DNA from 2 places in the Helicovermis profundi genome. Region 1 is predicted to be linked to the other one. Evidence: riboswitches for the same ligand, from Rfam matches in the RefSeq annotation. Region 1 holds a riboswitch; the other holds the start of a gene.

Evidence for each region. Region 1 has a riboswitch for FMN ahead of ribD (bifunctional diaminohydroxyphosphoribosylaminopyrimidine deaminase/5-amino-6-(5-phosphoribosylamino)uracil reductase RibD). Riboswitches for the same ligand answer to the same signal wherever they lie in the genome.
Region 2: another riboswitch for FMN. It lies ahead of AACH12_RS01780 (ECF transporter S component); the one in region 1 lies ahead of ribD (bifunctional diaminohydroxyphosphoribosylaminopyrimidine deaminase/5-amino-6-(5-phosphoribosylamino)uracil reductase RibD).

What each region holds. Positions count from the first base shown of each region.
Region 1 covers NZ_AP028654.1:2,082,642-2,099,799, forward strand. The annotation lists gene AACH12_RS09340 (hypothetical protein) at 1-176, opposite strand, end outside; gene AACH12_RS09345 (pyridoxal phosphate-dependent aminotransferase) at 160-1,476, opposite strand; gene AACH12_RS09350 (hypothetical protein) at 1,797-3,920, shown strand; gene AACH12_RS09355 (zinc ribbon domain-containing protein) at 4,014-5,303, shown strand; gene AACH12_RS09360 (extracellular solute-binding protein) at 5,300-6,358, shown strand; gene AACH12_RS09365 (ABC transporter permease family protein) at 6,371-7,885, shown strand; gene AACH12_RS09370 (two-component regulator propeller domain-containing protein) at 7,882-8,847, shown strand; gene AACH12_RS09375 (HAD family hydrolase) at 8,895-9,548, opposite strand; gene ribH (6,7-dimethyl-8-ribityllumazine synthase) at 9,558-10,019, opposite strand; gene AACH12_RS09385 (bifunctional 3,4-dihydroxy-2-butanone-4-phosphate synthase/GTP cyclohydrolase II) at 10,116-11,321, opposite strand; gene AACH12_RS09390 (riboflavin synthase) at 11,379-12,017, opposite strand; gene ribD (bifunctional diaminohydroxyphosphoribosylaminopyrimidine deaminase/5-amino-6-(5-phosphoribosylamino)uracil reductase RibD) at 12,002-13,102, opposite strand; FMN riboswitch at 13,190-13,304, opposite strand; gene AACH12_RS09400 (hypothetical protein) at 13,416-13,688, shown strand; gene AACH12_RS09405 (ankyrin repeat domain-containing protein) at 13,809-14,570, opposite strand; gene AACH12_RS09410 (YwbE family protein) at 14,718-14,912, opposite strand; gene AACH12_RS09415 (M48 family metallopeptidase) at 14,945-15,652, opposite strand; gene AACH12_RS09420 (hypothetical protein) at 15,841-16,083, opposite strand; gene AACH12_RS09425 (hypothetical protein) at 16,139-17,158, opposite strand, start outside.
Region 2 covers NZ_AP028654.1:417,003-434,160, forward strand. The annotation lists gene AACH12_RS01765 (AAA family ATPase) at 197-3,241, shown strand; gene AACH12_RS01770 (L,D-transpeptidase family protein) at 3,272-4,267, shown strand; gene AACH12_RS01775 (FAD-dependent oxidoreductase) at 4,561-6,576, shown strand; FMN riboswitch at 6,732-6,845, shown strand; gene AACH12_RS01780 (ECF transporter S component) at 6,940-7,524, shown strand; gene AACH12_RS01785 (IS1634 family transposase) at 7,664-9,514, opposite strand; gene AACH12_RS01790 (hypothetical protein) at 10,279-10,575, opposite strand; gene AACH12_RS01795 (ATP-binding protein) at 10,744-12,348, shown strand; gene AACH12_RS01800 (HD domain-containing protein) at 12,442-13,008, opposite strand; gene AACH12_RS01805 (BREX system ATP-binding domain-containing protein) at 13,061-14,299, opposite strand; gene AACH12_RS01810 (BaiN/RdsA family NAD(P)/FAD-dependent oxidoreductase) at 14,426-15,625, shown strand; gene AACH12_RS01815 (FeoA family protein) at 15,748-15,969, shown strand; gene feoB (ferrous iron transport protein B) at 16,082-17,158, shown strand, end outside.

The DNA.
Region 1 (17,158 bases):
TGAAATCTAGAATTAATTATTTTAAATTCTTCATCAAAATACAAATTTAAAGTTCTTTTTTTTAGCAATATAGCTAAATCTATATCTTCATCAACTTCTCTAACAGTATGAATATCAAAATCACTTTCTATGTTTAAGTTGTATTTTTTGTAATACATCTTATCTTTTTTCTTCAAATTGATTTAGAAGGCTAACAAATAATTCTGGAATTTTTGCCATATTTTCAGGAGTTTCTACAAATGAAATACGGAACTGAGTACTTCCCGGATTCTCTTCTCCTTCATCTACATTATAAAAACCTTTCATTGGTGCCACTAAAAGTGTAGTTTCTACACCGTCAACTACAACAGAACCTTCACCTGCACAGTAAAGTACAAAATCGATTGCATCAAAACCCGGTTTAACTACATTTCTTACATCAATTACTGAGTAAATTGATGCATCTGGACTTGATACGATTAAATTTGGCTCAAGTTTTTTAAGACCATTATAAACCATTAAGATTTGTTCTTTATAATAATCTTTAAGACCACTACACCATCCTGCAATTTGTTCTTTAGATTCATGAGCAAGCGCTCCAAAGATGTATTGACCTATAACATTTGCACAAAGATTTGCAGTATATTCAGCAATAGAACGATTGTTAAACTCAGCATTATCAGTAATTACAGCGCCAATTCTTAGTCCACAAGCATTCCAAACTTTTGATGCTGTTTCAATACTAATTCTTCTACCTTCAATACCAGGTACATCTTTATCTGTGATTCCCCATACGCTGACCAAATTATTACCATCGTCGTAATACAATTCTCTATACGCTTCATCACTTACCATCCACATATTGTATTTAACACATAATTTAGCAAGATCTGTTAAAGTATCATGACCAAAAAGTTGACCAGTAGGATTATCATAAGGAATTACAAGTAATGCTCCAGGGTTATGTTTTTTTATTGATTCTTCTATCTCGCTTAATTTAGGTAAATTAAATTTACCATCTTCTCCAAGATGACGTTTTACTGTAACAGTTTTTCTACCAACTCTTTCCGCAAATGAAATATAATTTGTATAAGCTGGGTCAATCATCATAAGTGGTCTTTCATCAGTTCCAGCAGGTCCACAAAGTCCAATTAAAAGAAGTTCCATTCCAGAAGATCCACCATCAGTTACTTGAACATGTAAATTACTTGTATCAAATCCCTCACAGTTTAAGATGTTTTTAAAGGCATTTTGACACTCTTCAGTTCCAGCAGTAGTTGAATATCTTATAACTCCTTTGTTAAATGGACTTTCAGGTGCTCCTAGTTCAAACATCCTCTTTTGCATTGCTGGATTAGTAGGAAGTGAAACATTTCCAATACCAACGTTTATTACAGCTTCAGGCTTAATTTTACGCTCTTCATATTTCATTTGAGCTAATCTAACATCCGACGGTTTTCTTGACTCAAAATGTGCTGATAAAACTGGTTTACTCATAATAAATCTCCTTTAATCATAAAATTATTTTATTAACAAACATATATTATTCTAACCGATACTATTCTAACATTTTATTACGTTTTGTTCACGTTTAAAATGAATTTTTTTTAAAATTATTTTCATTTTATTATTAAAACTTTTTTTTCAGGGTATATATACCGAAATAAACATTACTATTTTATTTACTTTAATACGGTTTACACTTTAACTAAGCTTGTATATATAAACTTCTTTTGATAAAATTACACATATAATACATAGAAAATTTTACTAAAATTAATATAGCAAATATATTAAAAACTATTGGAGGAAACAAAATGAAAAAGAAAAAGAAAATAGCAAAACAAAACAAAGAATCAAAATCTCCAAAAACTTTATTTCAACTTTTTAAACTTATATTAATTAGTTTTATTAAAGGAATTCCAAAATTATTCAAAAGAACCATTATTAAATTATCTGTAATTTTTTTAATAATAATTATTATTAATACTTACTTACTCGTTGTAAAAAATGAAGGTTTTTCTCCTACCCAGGGCAACAAATGGCTCGATATCACGTCTCTACAAGGAAACGTAGCATGGGCTACTGCATTTTGGACATTTGCAATGTTTTTTATAACAACAGTGCTATCACGTATTAAAGAAGATGGCTTAAAAAAATTTCTTACTGATATCTTTAGTTCACCTTCATTTATTAGAAAAAATATGAAATCAAACAAAACTAGTGCTTTACCTACCCTTTTAATCACAACAACAGGGGTCCTTCTTTTCACCTTATTAATAAAAAACAAAGGTGCTTTGCTCCTTTATACTTTTATAGCATTTTTATCATTTACAAAACGTGGTAATAGTTTTTTAATAATTTTTTTCGCTCTTCTAAAAAGTGATTTAAATAGAATTTTTCATAAAAATAATAAAACTAATCAATCATCTTTGTATATTATGGCTTTTAGTGTGAGTTTAGCATTTTTAATAGCATTCTTTATTAGAAAACCAATGTTTATAATATTATTATCTTTGGCATTAATTGGTATCTCTTTCTACCACAAATCAAAGCATAAATCAGTTAAAACAATGATTTTTATTTTTGCATTTTTCGGAGTTAATTATCTCTATTATAAGTTAAGTGGAAATGTTTTTGCAGATGATGGAGGATGGCAAGAATCTGGTGCAACACTTGGTGGTTGGATTGGAAGCGATGGAGCAGGAACTGCTCTAACAATGGGAATTTCTCCTGCAGCAGGTGGTGTTCTTGGAACAATTCTAGGCACCATATATAGTGGAATTAATCCGAATAATTTTTTGCCAGATAAAAGCGTTTTTGAAGGAATATTGTCAGCAGAAGATATGGAATTTGTTGATGATTTTCTAGATGGATCAACTAATGATTTAGCTGACATTCTAAATCCACTCGGAAACGACGAAACAAATATTGCTTCATCCACAAATGTAGCTGACGGAATGAGTCTTGACGATCAAGTTGATTATACAAACATACTAGGAAATTTTCTAGGTCTTGATTCTACTGGTAATTCATTAAAAAATGGATTAAGATCGCTTTTTGAAAATACAGATAGTTTTTCAGACTACATGAAAGATATGGTCAAAAATAGTAAAATATACGACTATGTATCAGAAACTTTACAAGGCGATCAAAAATCTAAACTAAATTGGTTAAAGAAATCTTTTGAATCTATGAAAGACTCAAAAGTAAATAAATACTTAAGTATATTAGAAGGAGGATTAACTTTTGTAGGAAGTGCATTTGATTCTTACGATAATTTTGACCATGGTGATGACTTATCGGTTGCAATTTCTAAAAGTATGGCAACAAATGCGACTGTATTTCTTGCAGGAAAAACTTCCGGTGGACCTTCCCTAGCACTCTGGGAAATGGGAAATCATATGCTTTTTGGTGGTAGTAAAGCTGCAGATATAGGTAGTCCAACTAAATTAATAAAAGGCGGAATGAATTGGGCACTAGATTTTTCAGGCGGAATGGATCCAAAGACAATTGCTACACGTATGGATAGTGGATACTATGGTGAAAATATTAAAAACCTCTACTATGGTTCTGATATGGTTAAAGATTTTGTTAAAGACCCAGGTAGTTTTTACGATGAAGTAAGCAGTTTTACAAGAGCTGGAAGTGAAAATTGGGATAATATGAATAAAACAGTTGATGATATATTTAAATTACCGAAAAACGTAAATGAATCAACTAAAGACTTGTACTCAACAAAAGCTCTTCAAACTGCATGGCATCATCCACTCGATACAACAAGGAAATTAGCAACTGATGCAGCTCACTTAGCAACAAAAACAGCTGTGAAAGTTGGAGAAGGATGGGCTTATATAGGTGATGCTGCAGGAACTGCATCAGTATCAATAGAAAATTCAGTTACTAACTCATACAATTATTTAAGATCATTTTTTCACTAAAGATTTTTTTCATACTGCATAAATAAATGAATTTCTTGGATTCAGAGGAAGTTTTTACTCCCGCTGAATCTTAGAAAATATAAAGGAGTAATTATGGTTATATTAAAATTAAACTCAAGTGAATTAGTAACTCTATCTTCATTTTCTAAAATAAAAATGGATAAAAACTCACCTCTTATTGGTCATTATCCTATGGAAATGATTAATTTTAATCACGATAGATACAGGAAAGCATATAATTCATTTATAGAAAATGGTTTTCTTGTTCCCGAAAACGACGGTTACACTCTAGCAAATGAATTAGAATCTGCATTTTTATTGTTGCATAAGCCAGAAGTAACCGTAAGTTTTAAAAGACTTAGAGAAATAAATATAAGTGAAGTATGTTTTACTTTTAAAAAAGGTTTCTCTCTTCAATATATAGCAAACGCACTAGACGAGAATTATATACTTGCATACCCTCATGTGCTTCCCAGCGTAGGTTCTTGGATTCGTAAAGAACTATTTGTAGATCTGAAATTTGAGGGTCCTATATTAGATAAATTCAAATCTGAACTAAAACTAGAAGAACTTTTAATTCTATTAATTTACATGAATTCTATTAAAATCAGAGTCAATGAAAAAAAAGAAGCATTAAATGAAGATCAATGTTTTATATCAAAAGATTTAATTAAGAATTTTAATAACTTTGATGAAATGAAAGATTTAATGGTTAGATATACTGGAGATAATAATTTAAAAAATTATCTAAGTAAAAGCAAAGATATTGAAAATGGCATTAACTCCTTAGTTTCTAAGGGTTTAATGTTACTTGTTAATGACGAAATATCACTAACAAAATATGCTAAAAACATATTTGATCCCGCAAGTAAAAGAGAATGCTTTATTATAGGAGAACACTTAGCAAATGAAAATAATTTAACTACAGTAAATATTATTAAAGGCGGTTACCTTATTCTTAAAACTGTATCTAATAGCGGTGAACTTCCTAAAATTATAATTGAAGTTAGACCTCCATCAGAAGATATTGAAACAATAATGAAAATAGCTGCTCCAATTGCATTTTCGGATGGTTTTGGTGATGAAAAAAAATATGAAAATGAACTTTTAAAACAAAAAAAATTATTTATGGAGAAAGTCGCTTCAAATAGTTCGCCAGAAACTAAAAGTATTAATTATACAAAGACAAAACCTTCAACAAGTAATATTAACTATGTAAAAACAAGTTCTTCTCCAAATAAGATTAATATTGAAAAAACAAGTTCACCAAAAGTATCAGAAAAAGAACTAAATATAAAGCAAGATTTTAAATTCTGTTCATCCTGCGGAACAAAACTTTCAAGCAATGCAAATTTCTGTACATCTTGTGGAAAAAAACAATGACAAAGAAACATTCTTTGATCAAAACGAACTTATTTAAACTATCAATTTGCATATTTATATCAATATTTTTTATAAGTGGATGTAACAATTTAATTCAAGAAAATGTGGTAGTATATACCTCTGTAGATAAAGTATATTCACAAGAAATATTTGATTCCTTTTATAAAGAAACAGGAATTAAAGTTTTAGCTCTCTACGATGTAGAAGCTTCGAAAACAACAGGACTAGTAAATAGACTTATAAATGAAAAAAATAATCCAAAGGCCGATGTATTTTGGAATGGTGAAATACTTCAAACATTAAAGCTTAATAATGAAAATATCCTTGAACCTTATGGTTCCAAAAACACTGTAAGCTTTAATAAAAAATATATTGATTCCAATAATATGTGGACGGCATTTGGATTAAGAGCACGTATCCTACTAGTAAATAATGATTTACTAGAAAAAAAATTAATGCCTAATTCATGGTTAGATATTGAAAAAGATTCAAAAAATATGAATGTTGGTATTTCAAAGCCAATGTTTGGTACCTCTTCAACTCATATAGCTGCACTCTACAACAAATATGGAAGAGAATTCGTATTAAACAATTTTGAACAAATGAAAAAAAATGGTGTTAAAGTATTAGATGGTAACAGCAATGTGCGTGATATGGTAGTTTCAGGAGCACTAACCTATGGACTAACCGATACTGATGATGCTTTAATCGCCTTAAAAAAAGGTGCAAATGTTTCAATAATTTTTCCAGATCAACTTACTAAACAATATGGAACGCTAGCAGTTCCAAATAGCGTTGCCCTAATAAAAAATGGACCAAATACAAAGAATGGAAAAATATTTATTGACTATTTACTAAAAAAAGAAACCATAAATAAACTTGTCGAAATGGGATGGATACAAATTAAAATAAACAATGGAACTAAAATTGATAAACTATTGCAACCATTTTTACCTAAAGATGAAATGATAAAATTTATGGATATTAATTATAATGATATATTAAATGAATTTGATCAATCACAAAATGATATGACCGAATTATTCTTAAATTAGTTGGAGAAATATATGAAAAAGCAAAATATAATATTCATTATCATAATTACTATACTAAGTTTGCCTGTATTTTCTTCTCTTACTTATGTACTCTTAACTAGTCATAGTAGTTGGTCAATCTTTTCATACAGAAGATTTTTAATAATCATAAAAACCCTTGTATATGGTTTTTCAGTTAGTACAATCACATGCATTATAGGTGCTTTAATTGCACTACAAATACTCAAAAAATATAAAAAAACAAAAATAATTAGTTTTGCCATATTATCTTTAATGGGTATTCCACCTTATTTTTATTCATATATAGCTTTAAGTATTTCAAAATCAATATTCAATGTTCCATTTTTATCTGGATTTTTAATAAGCACTGGCCTGCAAAGTCTTTATTTACTCCCACTTTCAATTAGCGTTTGGTTATTTTTTATTAATAGCATACCAAATGTTTATTTTGAAGACCTACTGTTAATTGTTAATAAGAAAAAAGCATATTTTGAAGTATTAATAAATCTAATGATTAACCCAGGGAAAATTTTACTAGTTTTACTAACACTTATTACAATAAATGATTATACTATACCATCAATATTTGCTTATAATACTTACCCTATTGAAATTATGAGTATATTTGCTGCTAAAAGTTCTCTTCAAGCACCTTTAATTGTAAGTTTTCCAATGATTATTATTTCTTTATTATTAGTTACTTATATATTTAAAACTTGGAATACTGTAGATGTAGATTTTTCAAATCAATCAAATATATTGTTCAAACATACTAAAAAGCATTCTATTATTAGCAATTTATTTTTATTTAGCATTATAGGAATAATATTAATTGTAATTATATATTCAAATATATCCCAAGCCTCAAATTTTTACTTTAATTCTTCTATAGTAGGTGATTTGGTATTTGGACATTCTTCAGCTATTATAGCAGCTTTTATAAGTAGTTTATTAGCCTATTATTTTAATTATAAAATTATAAGAAATGTATTTTTTAGAAAACTACTTGTATTTTTAATTATTCTTTTCTTTAGCCTTCCAGGAACACTTACTGGACTTATGATTAATTCTCTATACCAAGGAATCGATTTGCTACTTAACACTAGTTTGTATAATACAATTTTACCGATTGTTCATATGCTAACTATTCGTTTTTTAGCAGTAGCATTTCTAATTATATGGATAGGTATAAGCAATATACATTCTTCAATTATTGATATAGCAATTTTAAATACAAGTAGTTCTTATAAAATCATGTATAAAGTTATTTGGCCATACGTTAAATACTATGTATTAAGTAACTTTTTTATAGTTACCATATTAATGATTGGAGAACTACCAGGATCAATAATGGTCGTTCCACCTGGTAAATCTACCATAACAATCACAATCTATAATTATCTACATTATGGTAGTAGTGATATGGTTGCTTTATTAATTATTATCATGATTTTTGCACTAATACTGTTTTTTTCTTTTCTCATTATTATTTTAAATCATATAGACAAAACAAAGGATAATTTATGAAAAAAATACTACTAATATTGATAATTTCATCTCTACTACTAAATGGATGTCAAAAACAAGCTAACCCTAATGGTCATTTTAAAACAATCGATAATACTCTTGATATTATGACCATGGCTGAATATGAAGATAAACTATATTTAGCTACCAACGAGGGATTATACGTCATGGATTCAAATAATCAAATAAGCTTAGTAAAACTTATTAAACCACTTTCAATAATACATACTCTTTTCGTCTCTAGTAACAAGGATTTATATGTCGGAGGAATGAACGGTTTAATAATAATTAAATCAAATAAAACACAAACTTACTTCGATGACAGAGAAAATTGGCTACCTGATACAAGAATATTATGTGTTTATGAAGATAATAATAATAACAAAGACACCATATATATAGGAACTTTTAGTGGTCTTGGAATCCTTAATCCTAAAACTATGAGTGGAAATATAATGACAGAAAAAGATGGATTACTGAGCAATAACGTTAATGTAATTACTAGGACAGATGATGGAAGTTTATGGCTAGCATCTTACAATGTAAGAGGAGGAGGCATTACTAAAATCAAAGATTCCAAGATAAAGTATTATAAAGACGAACTTGCTACAATAAATATAACAAGTCTATTAAAAGAAAAAAACAAACTCTATTTTGCAGGTGGTATGTACAACTCTGGAGGGATGACAGAATTTGATTATAATAATTCTACTTGGAAAATAGAAAAGTTATGGAGACGTAAAGATGGATTTGCTGGAGAAAAAGTAAGAAGTATTTATAAAAGCGCTAACAAACTTTATATAGGTTCTGAATATAGCGGCTTAGCTATATGGAATGGTAAAGTAAAAAAAATATATACTAATAAAGATGGTCTACCCCACAATGAAATCAAATCAATAATTAAGTACAAAAATAATATTTATTTTGGAACACGAAATGGTCTATCAAAATGGGAAGAGTAAACAAATTACTCTTTCCCATTTTTTATACTATCATTACACTAAATTACTTATAAAATATTTTTCAGTTCCCCTATTGAAGCTATTATAGTATCCGCCTCTTTAAGTTCATCCTTACTCCCATATCCATATGAACAACCAATTGTATATAAATCATTTTCTTTTCCCGCTTTTATATCATGAAATCTATCACCTATCATAACCATATCCATCTTATACTTTGACATAACTTTTTTAATAATATCTTCTTTAGGAATATTATTAAATCTTTCAGCAGTAAGATAATCATCAAAGTAGTCTTGAAGTTTAAAATTTATAATAGAAAAATCTTTGTAACTTTCAGTGCAATTACTTAAAAATAATAGAGTATAACCTTTTTCTTTTAAATATTTTAAAGTGTCGATTGACTCATCAAAAAGCGATGCTTCACCTTTTTCAACTAATTTATCCATAGTAGAACCAATAATCTTACTGGCCTTTTTTTGTATACTTTCAGGCAAATTTGGCATAAAAGTATTCCACATATCTTTTTCATTGTAGCCAAGCCACATAGCAACTTCTTGGCTTGAAAATTCTTTTTCATCAGCATAACCATTTTCAACTAGGTACTTATAACCTTCTTTAAAAGCAGGAATATATACTTTTTTACCATTATGAAGAGTTCCATCAAAATCGAAAAATATTGTTTTTATATTTTTAAACATAATACCACCTTATATTTGACTTAGTAAGTTCACCATCTCTATAGCTGTTAGAGCAGCATCACTTCCCTTATTTCCAGCTTTTGTACCTGCTCTTTCGATAGCCTGTTCAATTGAATCTGTCGTTAAAACTCCAAATATGACTGGAATTCCAGTATCATTTGATACCGAAGCAATTCCTTTTGCTAGCTGAGATGAAACGTATTCAAAATGAGACGTTGCACCTCTAATAACTGCACCAAGACAAATTATACTATCATATTTACCACTAGTAGCAAGTTTTTTTGCAACTAAAGGAATTTCGAATGCTCCAGGCACCCATATTATTTCAATTTCTTCATCTTTTGCACCGTGACGAATAAGTGTATCCTTTGCACCAGAGAGCAATTTACTTCCGATAAATTCATTAAACCTTGCTACAATAATACCATATTTTTTCCCATCTGAAACTAATTTACCTTCTAAAACTTTCATATAATTTTTCCTCCAAATTTATTTTAATTAATATAATAATCACTAAAATACAAAGTAAGTTTTTTAATCTAAAAAATTAAATTTTAACTAATATATTTATTTAGCAAATTCGAGTATATGTCCCATTTTTTCTTTTTTTGTCTTTAAATAAAATTCATTTTTTTCATTATGATTCATTTGGATCGGCACTCTCTTTACAATATTTAATCCATAACCACTTAGTCCTGATATTTTAAGAGGATTATTTGTTATAAGTTTAATGTTCCTTGCACCCAAGTCATTAAGTATCTGCGCACCTACTCCATAACTTCTCATGTCTTCCGGAAATCCAAGTGCAATATTTGCCTCTACAGTATCCATTCCATTGTCTTGAAGAGAGTAGGCTTTTATCTTATTAATTAAACCAATACCTCTTCCTTCTTGCCTCATATATAGGAGAATACCTTTTCCTTCCTCTTCTATCATTTGCATTGATTTATTTAATTGTTCTCCGCAGTCGCATCTAAGTGAAGCAAACGCATCACCCGTTAAACATTCAGAGTGTACTCTAACTAAAATTAATTCATCTTTATTAATTTCACCTTTAACAAGAGCAATGTGATGCTCACCATTAATTTTATTTACATAGCCAACCATATCAAATTCACCATATTTAGTTGGCATTTTAGCTTTTGAAACTGCTTCTACCAATGTTTCATTTTTACTTCTAAATTTGATTAAATCTTCGATTGTTATTATTTTAAGATTGTGTTTTATGCTAAAGTTCATTAATTCAGGAACCCTAGCCATTAAACCATCTTCCGACATAATTTCACAAATAACACCCATTGGAGATAATCCAGCAGCTTTTGCCAAATCAACCGCAGCTTCTGTATGGCCCGCTCTAACTAAAACTCCACCTTTTTTAGCAATCAACGGAAAAATATGGCCAGGTCTTGTAAATTCGTTTTTACCAGCATCAAGATTCGTCATTTTTTTTATTGTATTGGCTCTCTCTTTTGCTGATATCCCTGTTGTAGCATCAGAGTCATCTAAAGAAACTGTAAATGCAGTTCCTTTTGGATCAGTATTATTTACTACCATAGGATCTAGTCCAAGCTTAATTGCCTTCTCCTCTATAAGGGGGACACATATAAGCCCCCTAGCAAACTTTGCCATAAAATTAATTGATTCTTTTGTAACTTTATCAGCAGCCATTAGAAGATCACCTTCATTTTCACGATTTTCATCATCAACAACCACCACCATTTTACCAATTTTTATATCTTCAATCGCTTCTTCAATTGTATTAAACTTTCTCATAAATCCTCCCACAAAAATTAAACATTTTATTATTTTAAAAAACAAATAGCAAATTTTCTACATAAATCCATTCTCTTCTAAAAAAGATTTATTTATCACAGATTTTTTTTCACTAAAGCTATTAAAGTTCATAAGTTTTTCTACATATTTCCCGACTATATCGCATTCTATATTAATGAATTCCCCTACTCTCTTAGTTAAAAGCGTTGTATCTTTACTTGTTAAGGGAATTATAGATACTCTAAATAAATCTTCTTCTAATTCTCCAACCGTCAAACTAACTCCATCTATTGCTACTGATCCTTTTAATATAATATATTTAAGTATATCTTTACTTGCCTTTAAAGTTATCCAGCTAGCATTTTTTTCTTTTTCAAAATTAACAATCTCTGATGTGCCATCTATATGCCCTGAAACAATGTGACCACCAAACCTTGACCCTATTTCCATTGCTCTTTCTAAATTAACAAAGCTAGCTTTTTTAATATTTTTTAAATTTGTTCTTCTAAAAGTTTCAGGCATAACATCAACTGTAAAAGAATTTAATGTAATATTATTGACAGATAAGCAAATACCATTTACACAAATGCTATCACCAATCTTTACACCCTCTAATACTTTTTTTGCCTCAATCGTTAATGATCCAGAAGCAATTTCTTTTACTTTTCCTATTTCCTCTACTAATCCTGTAAACAAGAATCTTCCTCCCTTATATAAGCAGTTAGTAAAATGTCTTTTCCATAAACTTTGGCACTTATGTTTTTTACATCTATTGCATTTTTAATTAAAGGAATTCCTCTCCCACCTACCGGAGTTTTACCACTAGCTCCGCCAACAATTTTTGGTGCAATAAAGGTCATAACTTTATCAACTATACCTTCTTCTAAAAAACTAAAATTCAGAGTAGAACCACCCTCCAGCAAAATACTATCAATTCCTTTTTCACCGAGAATTTTAATCATTTCTTTCAAATTAACACGATTATTTTCAGTTGATACTTTTAATATTTCAATTCCTTTTTCTTTAATTTTATTTTCTTTTTCTATTAATAGCATAGAAGTAGTAACTAAAATAGTTTTATTCTTTTTTGCAGTTAAGGCGATTTTTGAATCCAGTGGTAATTTCCCGTGACTATCTACAATAATTCTAATAGGTTGTATACTTTCATTATTACTTCTTCTCGCCGAAAGAGAAGGATTGTCTGATATAACAGTTCCTATTCCAACCATTACCGACGTATATCTATGTCTAATTTCATGTACAAATTCTCTAGAAAGATCACTCGAAATCCACTTTGAATCACCAGTATAGGTTGCAATTTTCCCATCTAAAGTCATAGCGGTTTTCATTAGTACAAAAGGTAATTTCCTACTAATGTACTTTACAAAAACCTCGTTAATTTTTTTTGCTTCATCTTCAAGCATACCTATTTCAACATCAATACCATTTTCTTCTAATATTTTCACACCATTACCAGCAACTAACGGATTTGGATCCAACATAGCAATAACAACTTTTTTAATTTTTTTTGAAATAATTTGATTTGCACATGGTGGAGTTTTACCAAAGTGTGAACATGGCTCAAGACTTACATACATAGTAGCGCCTTCGACGCTCTCACTTGCATTATTAATTGCATTTATTTCTGCATGATTTCCGCCAAAATACATATGATAACCACTTCCAATTATCCTATCATCTTTAACAATAACAGCTCCAACAAGAGGATTAGGATTAACTCTTCCATATCCTTTTTTAGAAAGCTCTAAAGCCTGTTTCATATATTTTTCCAAAATACCCTCCTTTACAAAAAACAAAAAAACTCTAAAGAAATTTCCTCAGAGTTTAAAACGCACAAAAAAAGCGTAGCACTACTTCTTCCATCCAGACTATACTGTCGGTCTTGGAATTACACCAAGTCAGCCTTTCGGCTCGCGGACTATCACCGCCGGTAGGGAATTACACCCTGCCCTGAAGTAAATATTTATTTAATTCAATTTAACATATAATTATAAAAATATCAAATTTAATTTATTGTTTAAAAGTTATTTACAAAGGATATAAATAACATATAACTAATTAGGAGGCTAGACTATGGGATTTATGGATGTTGTAAAAAAAGGTTTAAATGATGGAACAAAATTTACAAAAGTTAAAGCGGAAATTTTAAAATTTCAAGGCGAAATTAGATCTAAAAAAACTTTAATTGCTGATTCGTTTATTGAAAATAATGAACTATCTGAGGAAATGGTAACATTAAGAAATGAAATTTTAGAACTTAATAAAAAAATTGAAGCTCTAAATGATTCTCTTAAAAAAGACGGTGAAAAAGAAGTAGCTCAAGATGATAAGATTTCAGAAGAATAAAGTTTAAATAAAGAAGAATAGATTTCTTAATAAATTCTAAAATAAACATAAAAAATCTTTAATATAAAATATATTAAAGATTTTTTATGTTTATTTTATATTATTATCATAAATTCACAATCACTCATCATCATAATTTTGAAAATCATCATTAAAATCATCTCGAACATACTCTCTTATTTCATAAGACTTACCTCTAATTAAATATCCAAGACCTATAATCATTTCTGTTTTATTAAAATTTATTTCCTGACTTGGACCTAAATTAGATGCTAAGAACCTATCTCCAATTTCATATGCGTTTTCACCACTTTTAGATTTAATGAAAACATCTGCACCATTATTAATAAGAACATCATATACATTAAAAGAAGCATTCTTAGCTGCATCAATAAGAGCAGAATAACCATTTATTTTTTCTGTTTTATTAACATCAGCACCTTCTTCTAAAAGAAGACTTGCTATTTTTTTATTATCCATTCTTGCAGCAATCATAAGTGCAGTAACTCCATCTTTATCTAGCGCATCAACATCAGCTCCATTATTAATTAGTTGCCTAACTATATCTTCATCACCACTTGAAGCAGCATAATGAATAGGATACGCATTAGATGAAGATTTATAATTAACATTAGCGCCTTTTTCTATAAGTTTTTTTACAAGGTCTGTAAAGCCATAATGAATTGCTCTTATAAGAAGTGTATATCCAAATTCATCATAAGAATTTAAGTTTCCAAGTTCCATTTCATAAAGAATTTTTTCTCTTTCTTTTTTTAATTCTTCCTCTCCAGCTTTAATAATTGATTTAATAAATCTCGCTATTAAAACGATTACTACTATTAAAATTCCAAACCCTAAAAAAGCCATTTTTCCTTCAAGCATTATCTTCCCCCTCTTTAATAAAAAATAATCATTTACACCAATATCTTCATAAGCTTACCCACCACTACTACATCAATATTATCTAGAAACTCATTTACTCCGATTGTAACAATCCAAGTTAAAACCTTAATTTTTTATATTTCACTTCTATTTTATTATTTCCTTAACTCTACCAACTATATCATTTTCAAGCATTACTTTTATTCCATGTGGATGACTTGCTGAATTTGTAAGGATTTTCTTAACAATGCCTTCTGTTAATTGACCTGTAGGCTGATGTGGTTTTTGAACTACATTAACTTTAGTGCCAATTTTAATATTTACTCTATTTTTTCCGTCCATAAGCCCCTCTTTCTACAACTTTTATATTCCAATTATAGCTCAATCTTATGACCATTTATCTTAAGCCACTCTTTTCTTTCTTTGTAATCAGGTATTATACTTTCTACCAATGACCAATACTTTTCCTTATGATTCATATGAACCATGTGACATAGTTCATGTACAACTACGTAATCAAAAATATTCATTGGAAGCATTGCACATTTTAAATTAAAATATATTTCTCTTTTTGATGTACAAGTTCCCCATCGTCTTTTTTGAATTTTAGAAACAATTTTTATTGGATATACATCAAAATATTTTTGATAATAATTAATGCGTTCTACTAATTTTTCTTTTGTTCTTTTTCTATACCAATCTTCAACTGCTTTTTTTATGATTTGTTTATCATTTGAAGGTGTATAAATAATAATATTATCACCCTTTAATTTAGCTTTTGCTTTTTTATATGGAACATCATCTTTGATTTGCAAAAAATAATCTTTACCTAAATACAGAAAAATTTCATTATTAACGTATTTTTTTTCGATTTTTTCAAAATCTATTTCATTAAATTGATTTATTTTTTTCAGAATCCAGTCTGCTTTTTTTCTAACATTATCTTTTATTAATTCCTCAGAAACTCCTAGAGGTGCAGTAACTTTCACTTCATTTGTTGGAATTACACTGATTAGCAAAGATTTTCTTTTGCTATATTTAACACTAAATTCTATTATTTCTTCATTATGCACTATCTGCACTTTACTCTCCTTAAAAATTTACTCTACATAAACAATATACTGAATCAATTAGATATTATTACTTCTATTTAATCAATTTTTTTCACTTATATCAATATTATACATTATTCTACTTAGAATAGTTTTAACCTCTATTATAGTTAAAAGGTCAAATCTTCTAAACATAGAAAATTTGGCCTTTTAGCTTTTTAAGAAATTACTATATACACATATATAATAAGAGTTACTATATAAATCATAAAAAACACTCTTGATAAATTCTTTAAATTCTTATTTATATTTTTCTTAAAAGACCACCTAAAAGACATAAGTAGATTAATAATTGGTATAGCCATTATTAATAAGAAAAATAAAATCATTGGCACCGATAAAACTTTTTCCAGCTTTGTATTTTCAATCGAATAATTTTCATTCTCATTATTTTCGCTCATATTCAGCTCCTTTTATAGCTTATATTTAATTTGCATAGAATACTTCTTTTTTTTATTAATTGTCATCCATATTATCTATTTCATTATTTAATTTACTACCCATATTAGAAAAATCATTAATTGTACTCGATATCCACACACCAAATCCACCGACTACACCATAATAATTCTTTTTATGACGATCTTTTATTTCGTCTATATTTGCCTTACTATCACCACTAAACATATCAAATGCAAAATTATTGACTCCTTTAACAGTTTGTTCAAAAGAAAAATCAAAATCAAATCCAACTTTTTTTGTAAGCTCTAATACCAAATCTGCAGCTTTAGGAACCATACCAATTGGGCCAGCACCTACTATATTTCCCCAAAATGCTTTTTTCTCAGCAAATTTTTCGCTATCACCTAGCTTCACGTTATCTTTTGAATCTTTATCAACACCATAAGAAAATACGAGAAAATCTAATAGTGGAACTTTTCCCATTGTTTCAGGATTAGGAAGAAACTCAGAAACTTTAGAAATAATATCAGCAAATCCCTTCGTACCTTCTTCAACTTTATCAGTAATAGTTTTGTCATTTTCATTGCTATTATTTGAATTATTTGTGTCAACACTATAAGAACCATTATTAGTTGATTCACCACCATTTGATTCTTCACTACTTGACACATTATCATTTGGCTTATTATCACTCGATTCATTACCACTTGGCTCATTACCACTTGGCTCATTACTACTAGCTTCTACCTTATTTGTATTATTAATTTCATCTGAAGACTCGCTTTCGCCACTTTCACCATACTCTGGCTGTACTTCACTTGTTTGCTGTGTACCTTCATCATTATCTGTTAGCGAAGAAGCCATTTTAACTCCTGAAAAACTAACTACAGAATTTACTTTTAATTCTAAACCATTTGCACTTAAAGTTTGGCTAATTACAGTTTGACCAGTAATCATATTACTTGGTCCCAATTTTACAAACATTGAGGTATCTGCTTTTACATACTCATTTATAAATTTATTCATATAAAAAAGTAAACCTCCATTTTTTTCTTCAGCACCTATTGAGTGAGA
Region 2 (17,158 bases), 1.5 Mb from region 1:
TCTAAGACTCAGTGGGAGTAAAAACTCCCTCTGAATCCAAGAAATTCATTTATATTTTTCTGAAGTTTAAAATACTAAAGATTGGAATAAATAATTCTGTATAACTCTGTAATTTTATATTATAATTAAGTTGTTATGTGTAGCTTAAAAGATTAATACACACAATATATTATTAAATATCAAGCGTGGTGAAAAAATGTTTGAAATCAAATTGTTCGGAATACCAGAAATTAAATATAATAATAAAAAAATTGTTTTTCCCTTTAAAAAAGCTGAGGGTATTTTTTACTACCTATTAATAAATAAAACAGTAACAAGAGATGAACTTATTAATTTATTTTGGGGTGACATCAGTGAAGATATTGCAAGAAAAAATCTTAGAAATGCTATTTATAGAATAAAAAAAGAGTTAAATAGTAGTATTATTTTATCCCCACAAAAGAATACCTTATGTATTGATGAACAAATTAAAATTAATTCAGATTACAATCAACTCTTTTTTAGCAACAATAACATTTTAGAAATTTCTGATGAAGAATTTCTTAAAGGATTTTATATAAAAAAAAGTATGTATTTTGAAGACTGGCTTTATGAGATAAGAGAAAATTGTAAAAGAGAAAGGATCTGTAAATTAAAAGCATATGCGCTTAAAATTCCAAATATTGAAGAAAAGATAGAAATTTATGAAAGAATACTTAAACTTGATAAATTGGATGAAGTTGCGTATTCAAATTTAATAAAAGTGTATAGTGATGATGGTAAGTATCATCAAGCAATAAAATGTTTTCATAATTTGACAGATGTTTTAAATGAAGAGCTTGGCGTTGAACCAGATGAGACTATAGTAAAATTTGTTCAAAAGATAATATTAAATAGAAAAAAATTTTTGAATGAAGAAAAAAAAGAGAATACTATAATTGGAAGAAAAAGAGAAAAAAATGTTATTTTAAATCAAATTAATATGTTTTTATCACATAATGAGTATAAAAATATATTAATTAGCGGCGAGGCAGGTATAGGAAAAACATCGTTATTTAATAGTATTCTAAATGAATTGACTTCTATGGAAGTACTTTGCTTGAAATCAGAATGTTATAAAGTTGATAAAGATTTTTATTTAAAGGCTTGGAGTAATGTTGTAGAAGGTATTTCAAAATATACGTTAAAAAATAATGTTTTTATTGAAGCTTCTTTAATTAACCCTTTAAGAAGAATTTTTCCAAGTTTTAGTTTGCAAAATAGAAAAAATGATAAGGAAGAAAACGTATTTGTGCCTAAGAAAGAAGAATTTAATGCACGTATTTTTAACAATACTATAGAAGAAGTATTAAAAAATATCCTAATAAAAATAACCAGTGAGAAAAAAATAATAATATTTTTTGAAGATATTCAGTGGATGGATAATCAGAGTTTATCGTTATTAATAAGGTTAGTACATGATTTAAAAGATAAAGTTATGTTAGTTTTAACTTTAAGAAATGATAATAGTGATCTACATAAAATAAAAAATTTATTTTATGATGAAAATATCCTTAAAAGTGTTGAATTAAAAGGTTTTTCTATGGAAGAAACTATGCTTTTTATTGATAAATTTAAAAAGGTAAAAAGTATTGAAAAGAAAGTAAAAGAAAAAATATATTTAGAATCAGAAGGAAATCCACTTTTTATATCTGAGTATCTAAAAATGGCAAATGAAAAATCAAATTTTAAATTAATTAATGAAAAAATAGCTAGTGTACTTGAAGGAAGATTTAGTGAATTGTCAAAAAATGCAAGGCAAATAATAAATATTATGTCTGTATTTTCAAGAGATGTTAGGTTTGATAGATTAATAGAAATAAGTAATAAATCTGAGCTTGAACTTTTAGAAATTACTCAGGAACTTAGAAACAATTATTTAATTAAAGATATTGGAACGGATATAGTTTCTTTTATATTTACTCATTCAAAACTTAAAGAATATATATATGATACTTTAAACTTTTCATTTAAGAAAATAATTCATAGAAAAATTGGCGATATAATTGAAAAAGACTATTTAAATAGTAATTTAAGAAATGATATTGATACGCTTTCTGATTTAATTTTTCATTATAAATGTTCAAATGAAAAACTTAAAATGCTTAAATACAAACTTGATTATGTAGCATATTATTTAGATTATGTTCATGAATTATATCCTAAAATAAAAAAAGAAAAATCTGTAGTAAAAAAATTGAGAATATTAGATAGAGAATCGGTGAAAACTGAATTTAAAGAAATAGATGGTTTGTTTAAAGAAATAGAAAAAATATATAGTGACGAATTGATTAATTTAGAAAATGCAAAATATTTATATATCAAGGGAAGGTATTTTATAAGAAATGGTGAATATGAAGAAGGCAAAAAATATATTAAAAGACAAATATTGATTTCGAATTCACTAGAGCAAAATGAGAATGCTATTAAGGGTTATAAACAATTGATATTTATGACTATTCAAAGGCATGATATTAATATGATGCGTATTTATTTAGAAAGTGCTATGAAACTTGAAAAAAAATGCAGTATTAAATATGAAAAAGGTGTACTTACTAGATTATTAGGATTATATTATTTAATGAATGGTAATTTTAAAGAATCACTTATTAGTTTTGAAAAAGCAATTAAGATTTTTAGAGAAGATATTTTAAATATTAGTAAATATGTTTTAAATATAGCTGCATGTTATAATTATATTGGTGAAATTAATAGAAGGGAAGGTCAATATATTGGTGCAGATACCAACTACCAGATGGCTATTAATATATGTGTTGATTCAAATGTAAGAAGAGGTCTTGAGATATTTTACACGAATTTAGGGCAAGTATCTATGGAAACTAATAATATAGAAAATGCATATAAGTATTTTGTCAATGCAACTGAATATTTTGACGAAAATGGTACACTTTGGCATAAGTCTATTGCTGTAGCATTTCTTTCTTACATTGAGCTAGTAAAAAATAAAAATGTAGAAGCTTCATTTGAAAATTTAAAAATTGCTATAAATCTTTCGGTTCAGCTTGGTAATCCATATGACATTGGACTTGTGAAATATATAGAGTTTATTGTAATGGAAAGAGATGAATTAATTTGTAATAAATGCATTAAAGAATTGGATGCTAATTTAAATGAATTAGAAAAAGAAGCAATTAGATATTTTAATGAAGCAAATGCAAGTTTTGAAATTGAAAGACTGGACAGATTGAGAGTGATTAATTAAAGGAATAGTTGACTAAAAGAGGAGAAAAAATTGAATTATAGAAGAAGAAAGAAAAATGGAATTATTAAGATGTTACTTATAAGTGTTTTAGTAGTATCACTAGTAGGATTTGGATTTTACAAACTAAAAAATAAATTGTTTTTAGCACCTGAAAAAAACGTATCAACTATTACTAATGAAAGTGTTAATAACACATCTGATGAAATAGAAAGCACTGAGGTTAATTCGGATGGAGATAATGTTTCAAGTAAAACTGTTGATACAGAAGAAAATACTGCTGCCGGTGATACGAGTGCTCAAGCAAATTCAAATGATTCTGATACAAGTACAATTGAAGTAGAAAAAACAAATGTAAATTCTAACGAAATAATAGATTCTCCTGTTTTTGCTAGAGTAAATTCTTCGGCGATAGCATATGATGGTTACTCAGATAAGAAAAAAACTATCGGAGAATTTAATGAAAATGATAAAGTTGAGATAATAAAAGACAGAGGAACTACTTGGTATAAATTAAAAAGGGAATCCGACGGATTTGTTGGATGGGTGTATAAAGATAAACTTGAAATTCCAAATGACCCTAAAACAAATGAAAATGAGCTTTCAACAGAGGAAATAGAAAACTTTATTAATAGTAAAAAATACAGTTCTAAAACAAATAATTTTATTTGGGTAAACATTGATAGGCAAAAAACATATATTTTTGATAGAAATAATGAGTCTTGGAAGTTAATAAAAACGTTTACTTCAGGAACGGGATTAAATATTTCTCCAACTGTAAGAGGACTATATGAAATAGGAGGAAGAGGAGATTCGTTTTATAGTGAAAGGTTTAAAAGTGGAGCAAAATATTGGACTAGATTTTATGGCCCGTATTTATTTCATTCAGTAACAATGGATAAGGACGGTAATGTTATTGATCCAACTTTAGGGAAAAGAGTATCTAATGGATGTATAAGATTAAGTGTAGATGATGCGAGTTGGATTAATAAAAATATTTTAGATAAAACGAGAGTTTATATAAATTAGTAGAGAAAATTAAGTAGCTCAATAATGTATTTAAAGTAACACTTAAAAATGGTGTATAAGCTTTGATATAAGTTAAAATTGATGAATCAAAGACCTAGATAAGGATAAGAAAAATGAACCCTATAGAGTATACAATTAAAAAAGTATACTTTATAGGGCATTTTTTTATCTATTTTAATCTAGATTGAATGTTAAATTTTTGTTTATAGTTGACATTATAAATAATAGCTCTTACAATGAAACTACACCCCCTGGGGTACGGGGGTAAAAATATGATGTATAAGGTGGTTTTTATGGAAAAATTAATTATTATTGGCGGTGTTGCAGCCGGTGCAACTGCTGCAGCAAAAGCGAGAAGACTTTCATCAGATGCTCAAATTACAATTCTTGAAGCTGGTGCAGATATATCATTTGCCAACTGCGGGTTGCCATATTATATTGGCGGAGATATTAAAAGTCGTTCAAAGTTGATTTTAGAAAGTCCTGATAGTTTTAAAGAGAAGTACAATACAATGGTTTATCTTCATACAGAAGCGAGAGAAATTGATAGATTGAATCAAGTCGTACATACTGTTGATTTGCAAACTGGTGAAAAGAAGCAACATGAATATACAAAGCTTATTCTTGCTCAAGGTGGAAAACCTATAGCTCCACCAATTCCTGGTGCTGAAAAAGATCATGTTTTTCAACTTTGGACATTAGATGATATGGATAAAATTGATTCATTTATAGCGGATAATGAACCAAAAACAGCTGTTGTTGTAGGTGGAGGATTTATTGGTCTTGAAATGACAGAAGCACTTTCAAAACGAGGTATGAAAGTTTCTGTAGTTGAAATGATGCCACATGTAATGGGAATTATGGAAGCAGAAATAGCAGGGATTATTCAGGAAGAATTAATTTCATATGGTGTTGATATTTATACAAGTAAAGCAGTTACTGAAATCGAAACTAATAGGGTAGTGCTTAATGATAACACAAAAATTGATGCGGATATGGTATTGTTATCAATCGGTGTTAGACCAACCTTAAAACTTGCGCAAAATTCTGGACTTAATATGGGAGAAGCAGGAGGATTATTAGTTGATTCAACACTAAAAACAAGCGATGATAATATTTATGCTGCAGGTGACATGGTTGAGTTGGAACACCGCGTATTAGGAAAAAAAGTGCGTATTCCACTTGCAGGCCCAGCCAATCGACAAGGTCGAATTGCTGCTGAAAATGCACTTGGTAAAAGACATGAATATAAAGGGTCGATTGGTACATCAATCGTTAGAGTATTTGAATCTGTAGCGGGTATTACAGGAATCTCTTTAAAGGCTGCAAGAAAAGAAGGTATTGACGCAGATGCTATTGTCATTCACAAAGAGAATCATACATCCTATTATCCGGGTTCAGAAATGGTGAGTGTACTTTTAGTTTATGATAAGGAAACTGGTAGGGTACTTGGTGGCCAGACTGCTGGTTATGATGGGGCCGATAGAAGACTAGATGTTTTGGCAACTGCTGTAGCAGCAGGGCTTAAAGTTTCCGATTTAGCTGATATAGATTTTGCATATTCACCACCACTTGGTAATGCAAATGATGCAATTAATATGGCTGCTTATGTTGCTGAAAATAGAATGTCGGGTTTTTCTCCTACATTGACAATTAGTGAGTTGGATGTCAATTTAATGGATAAAGAAGTACTGTGGATTGATGTTAGAGATGTTTTTTCATTCAAAAAAACACATGTCGAAGGTGCTATAAATATTCCTCTTGAAATTCTTCCTTCAGAACTTGAAAGTTTACCTAGAAATAAAATGATTCTTGTTTATGATAATACGGGTAAGAAAGGTCATCAGGCACTGCGTACTTTAATTGGTGATGGATTTGAGAATGTACTGAATGTGAGTGGTGGATTTATGAGTCTTTCTAACTACTCGAGATCAATTAAACCAGATAATTTTATTTTAGATTTAATTGATCCAGAGCGCAAGCAACTCGGAGAAGTTGCTACTGCTGAGACAGTAGAAAATTTGAAAGAAGAAGTTAAGCTTGAAGAAACAACTGAACCGTTAGTTATTGATGTGCGAACTAAGTATGAGTATGAATATGGGGCTTATCCAGGTGCAATCAATATTCCACTTGATGAATTAGGTGAGAAAATTTTTGAACTGAAAAAAACAGATAGACATATTATTCTTTACTGTGCATCTGGTGCAAAAAGTGCTTATGCATTAAGATTCCTTATGGACAACGGTATCACAAATGCTGAAAATGGTGGTGGAATTGCAAGAATGATGGCGACTTATAGAAATGAATAAATAAAGAATAAAAATTTCGTTTATAAAGTAGATTGATTTTTATTGATCTTGTTTGACGGTTGAAGAAGTTCTCTAAATTTAAACTCTATTACGTTTTGACAAATTATTAATTTGATGTTATTATACACATGTAAAGAGAGCATCTATATAATTGAAAATTTCTTCAGGGCAGGGTGAAATTCCCGACCGGCGGTATAGTCCGCGAGCCAATTGGCTGATTAGGTTAAATTCCTAAACCGACAGTACAGTCTGGATGTGAGAAGAATATTTATGTGTTAAACTTGCATATAATCCCTGAGAATTTTTTTCAGGGATTTTTTATTTTTTAATATTCCTGAATACTAAAATTTTAGGAGGAAGATTATGAGTAACAAATTTTCATTAAGTACTTTGCTTAAAATAACAATGCTAAGTGCAATCGCGTTTATTTTAATGTTTTTAGAACTGCAAGTACCATTATTTCCAGAATTTTTAAAGATTGATATTAGTGATTTGCCTGCATTAATTGGGGGATTTGCATTTGGGCCACTTGCTGGAGTAATCGTTGAGTTAATTAAGAATTTACTTCACTTATTTAGAACAACAACAGGTTCAGTAGGAGAGCTTGCAAACTTTTTAGTAGGATCAGCATTAGTATTACCAGCAGCATATATTTATAAGGTAAAGAAAAGTAAGAAAACCGCTTTAATAGGATTAATGGTCGGTACAATAAGTATGGCTATAGTTGGTGGATTAGCAAATTATTTTATTTTACTACCTTTCTATCAAAACTTTATGCCGCTAGATGCTATAATTGGAATGAGTAGCAAAGCTAATGGAGCAATAGTTGACATGAAAACGCTTATATTATATGCTATTGTACCTTTTAATTTATTTAAAGGAATAGTTGTAAGTTTTGTAACTTTACTATTATATAAACATATATCACAGCTCTTACATTCAAAATAAAAAAGTTATATTAATGATACGCTTCACCGGCGAAACCAGCCGGGAGGCGCCTGACTTTGGAACATCATTTAACTAAAAAAATGCTATAATCACTTGAAAATCAAGGTTTATAGCATTTTTAAGTTTTGTGCAAAACTCACTACATTTTATTAATTATTTTTGAAATTGTATCCTTAAATGTAATACTATCTTTAAATTTAAATATATTCTTATTTATATCACTTTTTAATAACTTATCTGATATCATATACAATTTGTCTATTCCATAATCTATTTCAGCTAATTTAAAATTTGATAATCCATTTATTATTTCATGTGTTGATAATTTAATTTCAACCTTCTTTAATTTGTATTCCAATAATCTTTGAAGGACTAGGGCTACATAACAAACAAGGAAATGTGATCTAATACGTCTTGATTTAAAGTGATATACAGGTCTTGCTTCTATGTTCGTTTTTAATATCCTAAACGATTCCTCAATTTTATAAAGTGACCTGTATGCTTTCATAATCGATACTGGATCCATAGCTAACTTGTTTGTAACTATATAAAAATATCCAAAATTTTCTCGTTCTGCTGATATTTTTCCTTCATCTATTTCTACTAGTATTTTTTCTTTAGGATTTTCAGTAGCTTTGTAATATCTACTCTTTGATTTGGCAGTTGCATTTTTTGTGAAGTCTTTTAAATTTTTCTGAGCCTTTTCAATTGTCTTTTTTTGCTTAATCATTTCACGTTCTTTGTATAAATCAGAATATTTCTTGATTACCAACTCTTTATAATTTTCACCTTCATGTGAAGCTGTTCGAATAGCTGTGATATAACCACTTCTATATTTAGAATCTTTCCCAGATGTAATATTCCAAGTTTGATCAAACTTTGTCTTTTTAATTTTATCAGGAACTGAACTAGACTTTGAACCAACAATATAATTTAAACCTTTGTCTCTAATCATCTTTAGATTTTTTTTTGAGTTTAAGCCTCTATCTGCAACAATGACAATATCCTTTATTTTATAATTATGGAGGACATCATCAATAACCTTTTCCATTGTATGAAGTTCATGTTCATTTCCTCTAAATAGCTTATATGAGATTGGAATCCCATCAGAATCAATTAATAATCCCATTACTACTTGTGTTTCATTTCTTTTATTGTCTTTACTCATTCCACGTTCTCTAAGTTCATCTTCAATAAATGACTCAAAGTAATAAGTTGTGCAGTCATAAAGAGCAAATGACATATTTCTTTCTGGTATAATTTTATCTATAGTTTTATTAAGATGCTTAAATAATTTGTTTTCAGTCAATTTAAAATTCTCATCATACGATTCTGTAAGTACATCAATCTCTTGTAAAGTATTGTTGATATTTGATTCTAGTATCTTTTTAACTTCATCATCTACAGTTGATATAAGAGCATTCATATCATTAATAACTGTACATTTTTCAGATAATTCTTTTGATTTATGTTTATTAAATCCAGAAAAAACATCTAGACTTGAGTAAATATTGTCATTATTTATGAAACTGAAATCATAAAGAAAATCATCTTTTCTTTTAGCTACTTCATGTTTACTAGCAGGATTAAATAATCGTCCTAATATTTGATAAAACATCATATCACTAAAGTTATACTCTAGTTTAGAGTCTTTAGTTAATTTGTTAAAAAATCTAGGTAACTTCAACTCATTAAAGATTGATAGATATGGTAAATAGCCAATATTTTTATTATTAAGAGAAAGTTTTTGATTAGCTATAAAATCTTTAAATGATTTAAATCCTTTAGCTTCTTTTTCGAACCTAATCATTTCTTTTAAATCAACTTCTGCTTTTGCTAAAGCTTTTTTTCCTTCTTTTGAATTTAAGTCATGTGAACCATAGCTTTTAATCATTATTTTTTTTGATTTTTTAGTTTCAGGATTTCTAATCCCTTTAGCAATAGAAATATAATATTTTCCATTTCTTGATTTAGATTTACTAATATACATACATATTCTCCTTTATATATATTATACATCATTTCTTTCCTCACGGCAAGTTGTGAGGAAAGAAATACAAAAAAATAATGAGAAATATTGAAATATCAACAATAACTCATTATTAGTTGCAAATTTATGTTCCAAAGTCAGGTTATATAAACATATATCACAGCTCTTACATTCAAAATAAAAAAGTTATATTAATGATACGCTTCACCGGCGAAACCAGCCGGGAGGCGCTAATCATTAATATAACTTTTTTTCCGTTTAGGTTCAAAACCTAAGAGAAAAATGCAAAGATGATACGCTTCACCGACAAAATTAGCCGGGAGGCGCTAATCATTAATATAACTTTTTTTCCGTTTAGGTTCAAAACCTAAGAGAAAAATGCAAAGATGATACGCTTCACCGGCAAAACCAGCCGGGAGGCGCTAGTCATTAATATAACTTTTTTTCCGTTTAAAGGTAGCAAAAAATAAAAAATAAGGGAAAGCGCCTTCCAGCCGAATTTGCTGGTGAAGCTTTCAACTATACAGTAAAAAAACTAGCAAAAAATAAATAATAAGGGAAAGTTCCTTCCAGCTGAATTTGCTGGTGAAGCTTTCAACTATGCAGTTAAAAAAACTGGCAAAAAATAAAAAATAACGGAAAGCGCCTTCCAGCCGATTTTGCTGGTGAAGCTTTCAACTATGCAGTAAAAAAACTAGCAAAAAATAAATAATAAGGGAAAGCGCCTCCCAGCTGAATTTGCTGGTGAAGCTTTCCCTTATTATTTATTTTTTATTCATTTGTGACATAAAAGCCATAGCCATTTCAAGTGCTTTAACTAACTCTTCTTTAACGAGTGTCATTGACTCTTCTTCAGTTCCTTCTTTAACAGTAAGGCGGATTATATTTTTACCAATTTCTAGTTGTATGAAATTTTCTTTTAGTATTTTTTCAGCGCCTTCTTTTAACATCTTTTTATTATCAGCTTCCGTTAGATAACTAATAAATTGATCTTGAATTGCCACAAGAATTCTTTTGTTTTCATCTAGCTTTATGTACTTTACAAACATATTCATTTCCATAATATCACTCCTATTTATATTTCTTTTTATTAAAAAATCATTAATACTTATAACTAACTAAGTATAGCATGAAAATATGAATAATTTTTTAATAAAATGATTATTAGGTATTTTCTTGGTGTATATATATTAAGTAGGCAATAAAATATATAGAATGGAGTGAACCCTTTGATAGAAATCGAAGAAGATCTAGTAAAAAAGAATGACAATTGGGAGATTTATTTAGTCGGATTAAGTGAATTAAATAAGAAGAATATCAGTGACAAACTTGAAACTAAAAAATATTTAAACAAAGATTTTTTAGTTAGAGATATTAATAATGAAAGTATATATGATGAAATAGGTAAATATTATCCGGCTGTTATTATTATTGAATTAACTGAATATCATAAAAAAAATAATTTATGTCTTGATATCATTAAATATATTAGAAGGAAAATTAAAAATAATTGTACTCAAATATTAATTAGTTTAAGCGAAGATAGTGAATTAATTGAAAGTGATGTAATTATAGAATATGATATTAATGGTATTATAAAACATGGCGATTTATTAAATGAAAATTTATTTATCTCTATTATTTCATCAATAAAAACGTATAAAGTTATGTTTGAACTTGGAGAATCTAGGAAAAAACTTTTGAAAGCACATAAAAAACTGATTGAAAACAATCAATTTAAAAGCAATTTTTTTGCTAAAATGAGTCATGAAATAAGAACACCTTTAAATGGTATTATGCTGACAACAGAATTATTAAAAGAAGAGAATTTAAGCGTTGAAGTTAAAGAATATGCTGATCTAATAGATAAATCAACTAAAAGATTACTTCCAATAATTAATAATATTTTAGATTATTCTAAATTGGAAGTAGGAAAATTAAAAGTTAATAATAAAATTTTTAATATTAAAGATGAATTTATAGAGCTAGTTAATAATTTTAGATTAAGTGCGGAATATAAGAATATAGAACTCTACTATTCATTAGATTTAGAAATGGACAAATCTCTTATTGGAGATGTAGGTAAGTTCAGGCAAATACTTACAAATTTATTAAGTAATGCATTAAAATTTACAGATAAGGGTAAAATTTCTATTGAATGCAAAAAAATATCAAGTAATAAAAAAAATGAACTTTATAGATTTTCGATTGAAGATTCAGGAATAGGTATTCCAAGTGAGAAAATAAATAAAATATTTAATTTGTTTGAGCAAATTGATTCAGATAGAAAGGGAACGGGGCTAGGACTCGCTATTTGCAAAGAATTAGTTTCGCTAATGGGAGGGAATATTAGAGTAGAGAGTTACTACGGAGTAGGAAGCAAGTTTGTGTTTGATTTACCATTTAAAGTTAATGAAAAAATTGATATTGATGAAAAAGAAGTAAAAATTTACAAACCAAATTACTACAATATGAATAAAATTCTTATTGCAGATGATGATGAGTGTAGTATTAAAGTACTTAAAAAGTTACTTGAAAAAATAGGTATAGCGTCTGATGTTGCATCTGATGGTTATGAGGTGATTGAAAAATTAGAAAAACATGATTATAAAATGATACTTATGGATATTGAAATGCCAAGATTAAATGGATATGAGGCAACGGATATAATTAGAAAAGACATGATGAATTATACTATACCTATAATTGCAATTTCTGCATATGCAAATAAAAAGAATTATGAAGAAGCCTTAATAAAAGGTCTTAATGGATATGTTGTTAAACCGATAATTCACACAGAATTAATTGAAATTATAGATAAATATATTAGATAAAGATTTTTTTTACCAAAATAAAAATATAATCTATAGAAAATTATTAATATTTTTTATAGATTATATTTTTTATTTTAAAGATAGAATACTTTATTAAATTAAACTTAAATTTATTTTGACTAGTTCTTTTTCTCTTTCAGATAAAGAGTTAATAATTATTTGTATGTGTTCGGTAATTTCTATTCCAAGTTCTTCAGCGCTCATAAGTATTTGATCCCTATCAACAGCACGAGCAAAAGCTTTATCTTTTAATTTTTTCTTAATAGATTTTACTTTTAATCCTTCAAATTTGGTTGGTCTTACCAAAACGCAAGCTATAACAAAGCTTGAAAGTTCATCGACTGCATAAAGAGTTCTTGCCATTTTTGTAAGCCTAGGTGTATTCATAGAATCTACATGGCCCATTACTGCATTTATTAAACTTTCGGGATAGCCTTCTTTTTTTAGTATTTTAATTCCTTCTTCAGGATGTTTATCGGGATATTTTTCATAATCTAAATCGTGAAGAAGTCCTACAATTCCCCAATATTCAACATCTTCTCCAAAATGTTTTGCGTATCCTCTCATACTAGCTTCAACAGCCAATGCATGTTTAATCAAGCTGTTTGATTCAACATGTTCATATAAAAGTGATATTGCTTTTTCTCTATTTTTTTTCATAATAAACCTCCACTTGCATTTCAAACTTCAAGGAACAAAATTTTACTAGAAGCTAAGAAATTAATGTGTTTTTAAAAATGTATTTTCCATTTGATTTTGAGATTGCTAGGTTTTTCTTATACAATTGATTATTTGGATTTTCAGAAACAACGTCAAGTATTTCTATATATTTTATTACAAAAAGTCTGATCGATAAGTTATTTATATCATACCCTTCTTTTTGATATGTAAGCAGCACCCAATTTTTTAAAGATTCTGCAGAAGTTTTCATTTCAAGAGGGTAAACTCTTGAGTAGACTTCCGCTATTTTTTCTGCTAATAATTTAAAATCAAGAAATGATAAGGGCGTTAATTTCATAATGGTACTTCTATAAGAAGTAAAATTATCTGTACCCGTATTTATACCAAGTCTCTGTGATAATGCAGGATATGATTTGAAACCTTTTTCTTCATCGTATAATAAAGTGTTAGTTGTGGTTAAAGCTAAGAATGTCTTTTCAATTTCGGAAGAAGAAATTAGGTCAATTAGTAACCTTAAATTTTGATAAGACGCGTTTCTTATAGTTATATTTTCATTTATTAGCAAGTCAAATTCATCTATTAATATTACTAACCCTTTATAACCCATTAAATCAATTAATTTTATAAATGCTTTTAAAAAATCAAGAGAATTCAAGTTATTAATTTGACCGACTAGATTTATTTCTTGTTTTAATTCGTATGGAATATTTTTTTCACCTGTAATCCATTCCATAATAGTGTTGGATATTTTTGTTTTCTTTTGAATTTTTGCTCTTATATAAGTTAAAAAAGCTCTAGCAAAAGCGCTATTATATCTTTCAAGTTCACCTACTACATAAGAAATTTCTTTTGAAGCACTACCTTTAAAAGGTGAATTTTGTAAATTGTTAATCCAAAGATTAAATAAATCATCAAAAGAAGTGTTTAAGCCTTCTCGTGATTTAACAAATAAATTATGCATTAAATTATAATAGAAATCATTTAAATTATTTAAATTGAATCCTTTTTTTATGTGAATATAGGATACAATAAAATCTTTATTTAATGCTTCTTTTTTTAGCATGTTTAAAAGAAATGTTTTTCCGCTTCCGTAGCTGCCAGAAATAACTTTAACTTCACTTACACCTTTAGAAGTGTTTGTTAAACATTTGTTAAGTTCGTTAATTTCTTTATCTCTGCCGGTTTCAAGTGGATTAATATGAATGAAAGGAACAACACCCATTTTATATGAATTTAGAATTTTTATATATTCTTTACTATTGTAATCCAAAAAATCACTCCAAAACTTATTGGTCATTATGTTATAAAATTATTATAACACTTTTTTATAATGTACTCCAAAAGTTATAGTATAATAATAGATAAATATAGAATAATAATTAAAAAGAAGGTAAATATGATGTATGATGTAATAATAATAGGTGGAGGAGCAGCGGGTGTTTTTTTAATGAATTTATTAAAACATAAGAATGTACTACTTATTGAAAAAGAGAACAAATTAGCAAAAAAACTACTTATATCAGGAAAAATGCAATGTAATTACACTCACGGTGGCGATATAAAAGAGTTTTACGAAAAATATGGGAAAAAAAGATCTTTTGTAAAAAAAGCTTTATATAATTTTTCAAATGAAAAAACTATTGAATATATGAGAGGACTTGGATTGGAATCAATTGTTAGAACTGATGGAAAAGTATTTCCTAAATCTCTAAATTCTAATGATGTCTTAAATGCATTAATTAATAATGTTAATACTAGTAAAATAAAACTTTCTGAAAATGTATTTAAAATTGAGAAAAAAAAAGACTCTTTTATTGTTGAAACTAATAAAGATAGATATATTTCCAAGAGTATTGTAATTGCAACAGGTGGTAAATCATACGCTCTAACAGGTTCAAGTGGCGATGGATACAAATTTGCAAAAGAATTTGACATAAAAGTTACAAATTTAAAACCAGCATTAACACCAGTTTATATAGATAACTTTGATTTGATTACTTACGCTGGAATAGCATTTAAAGATATTAATATTGAGCTTTTTTGTGGAGATAAGTTAAAAAATGAGATAAATGGAAGTCTATTAATTACCCACAAAGGATTTTCTGGTCCGGTAATTTTAGATAACTCAAGATATTTTGATTCTGGAGATATATTAAAAATAAATTTTTCTAAAATGACAAGTGAAAAATTTGAAAAAAAAATAATTAAGGAATCAAATGAAAATGGTAAAAAATTATTAATTACCTTTATGCGTGAAAATATAAAAAGTAGTAGATTGTGTGAATATATACTTGATAAGGCTAAAATTAAAAAGGATATAAAACTTTCTGAAATAACAAAAAAAGTTAGAAAAAACATTGTTAAATATTCGACTAAAATAACCTATAAAATAAAAAATATTGGTGATTATAATATTGCTATGACAACAAGTGGCGGAGTGGATCTTAGTGAGATTAATTCTAAAACAATGCAAGTAAAAAAAATTAATGGCTTGTACTTTATAGGAGAAGTACTTGACGTAGATGGTGATACTGGGGGATATAATATACAGTGGGCGTTTTCCAGTGCTAAATTATGTGCTAGTAATATAGAATAAAGCGTTTTAAAAAAAATTGTTAAATTCATAACTTGCTATTGACAATGACTCTCATTAGTATTACAATTAAGTTGAAGATAGATGATAATGAATATCATTTTAAAAGTCTTGGAGGTGTTATTATGCCATTAAATATGATTGATTCGGGAAAAAATGTTATTTTAAAAGGAATTACAAGAGGTTCAAGGTTAAAAAGAAAATTACAAGATATGGGATTAACACCTGGTGTTAAATTTAATGTAGTTTCAAATCATAGAAATGGTCCTATGATTGTGGATATTAGAGGAACTAGATTGGCTCTTGGTAGAGGTGTAGTTTCGAAAATTTTAGTTGATGAGTTTTAGTTTTAATTAAACTAATTATTATATACTATTAATCTTTTGTTATAACTTTAGATTTTTAGTATTTTTTATGCAAAATATGTGAGAATGATTCTCAAAATACAGAGGTGTGTTAATGGATAATATTAAATTAGCTTTATTAGGTAATCCTAATTCAGGAAAAACAACTTTATTTAATGCTCTTACAGGTGCGAATCATTATGTTGGTAACTGGGCGGGAGTAACAGTTGAAAAAAAAGAAGGAAATCTTAAATATAAGGATAATGAAATAGTGGTTACTGATCTCCCAGGTATTTATAGCATTTCTCCTTATTCCATGGAAGAAAAAATATCTAGAAATTTTATAATAAATGAAGGATGCGATATTGTTATTAATATTGTTGACGCTTCCTTTATTGAAAGAAATTTACTTTTAACACTTCAACTCTTAGAACTAAGAAGGCCCATGATAATAGCGCTTAATATGATGGATGAAGCAGAAAAGAAAAACATTAAAATAAATGTAAAAAAACTGTCTGAATTGATGGGCATTCCAGTTGTTCCTATTATAGCGAAAGATGAACATGGAATAGATGTTCTTTTAGAAACTATTGTTAATTACAATTATGACAAGAAAAGTGATTTTTTGATTCAATATGAAAAAATAGTAGAAAATGAAATTGATAATATTGCTCAAAGGCTTGAAAAACATGATTTAAAACATTATGAAAAAAGATGGCTTTCTTTAAAACTTCTTGAAAAAGATGAAGAACTTATTGATATATATCCAAATTTTAATGAAGATAAGGAAGTTGATTTTGAAGAGATAATAACTAAAACGAAGTTTGATTATATAGATTCGCTTCTAAAAAAAAGCACAAAAATTCCGGAAATTAAATTTGATGAAAAAAGTAATTTTGTAGATAAAATACTTTTAAATAGATTTTTAGGAATACCTATTTTTATGGCTATGATGGCTTTTGTATTTTATTTGACTTTTAATGTGGGCGGAATATTTCAAAATTGGTTAGATATATTTTTTAGTAGCTTTCTTTCAAATGGAGTCACAAGTATATTGACTTCACTAGGTGTTTCAAGTTTAGTAATTTCTCTTATTGTTGATGGGATAATAGCAGGTGTTGGTGGAGTTCTTTCCTTTGTACCTAACATTGCAATATTATTTTTAGCTATTTCAGTACTTGAAGACTCTGGT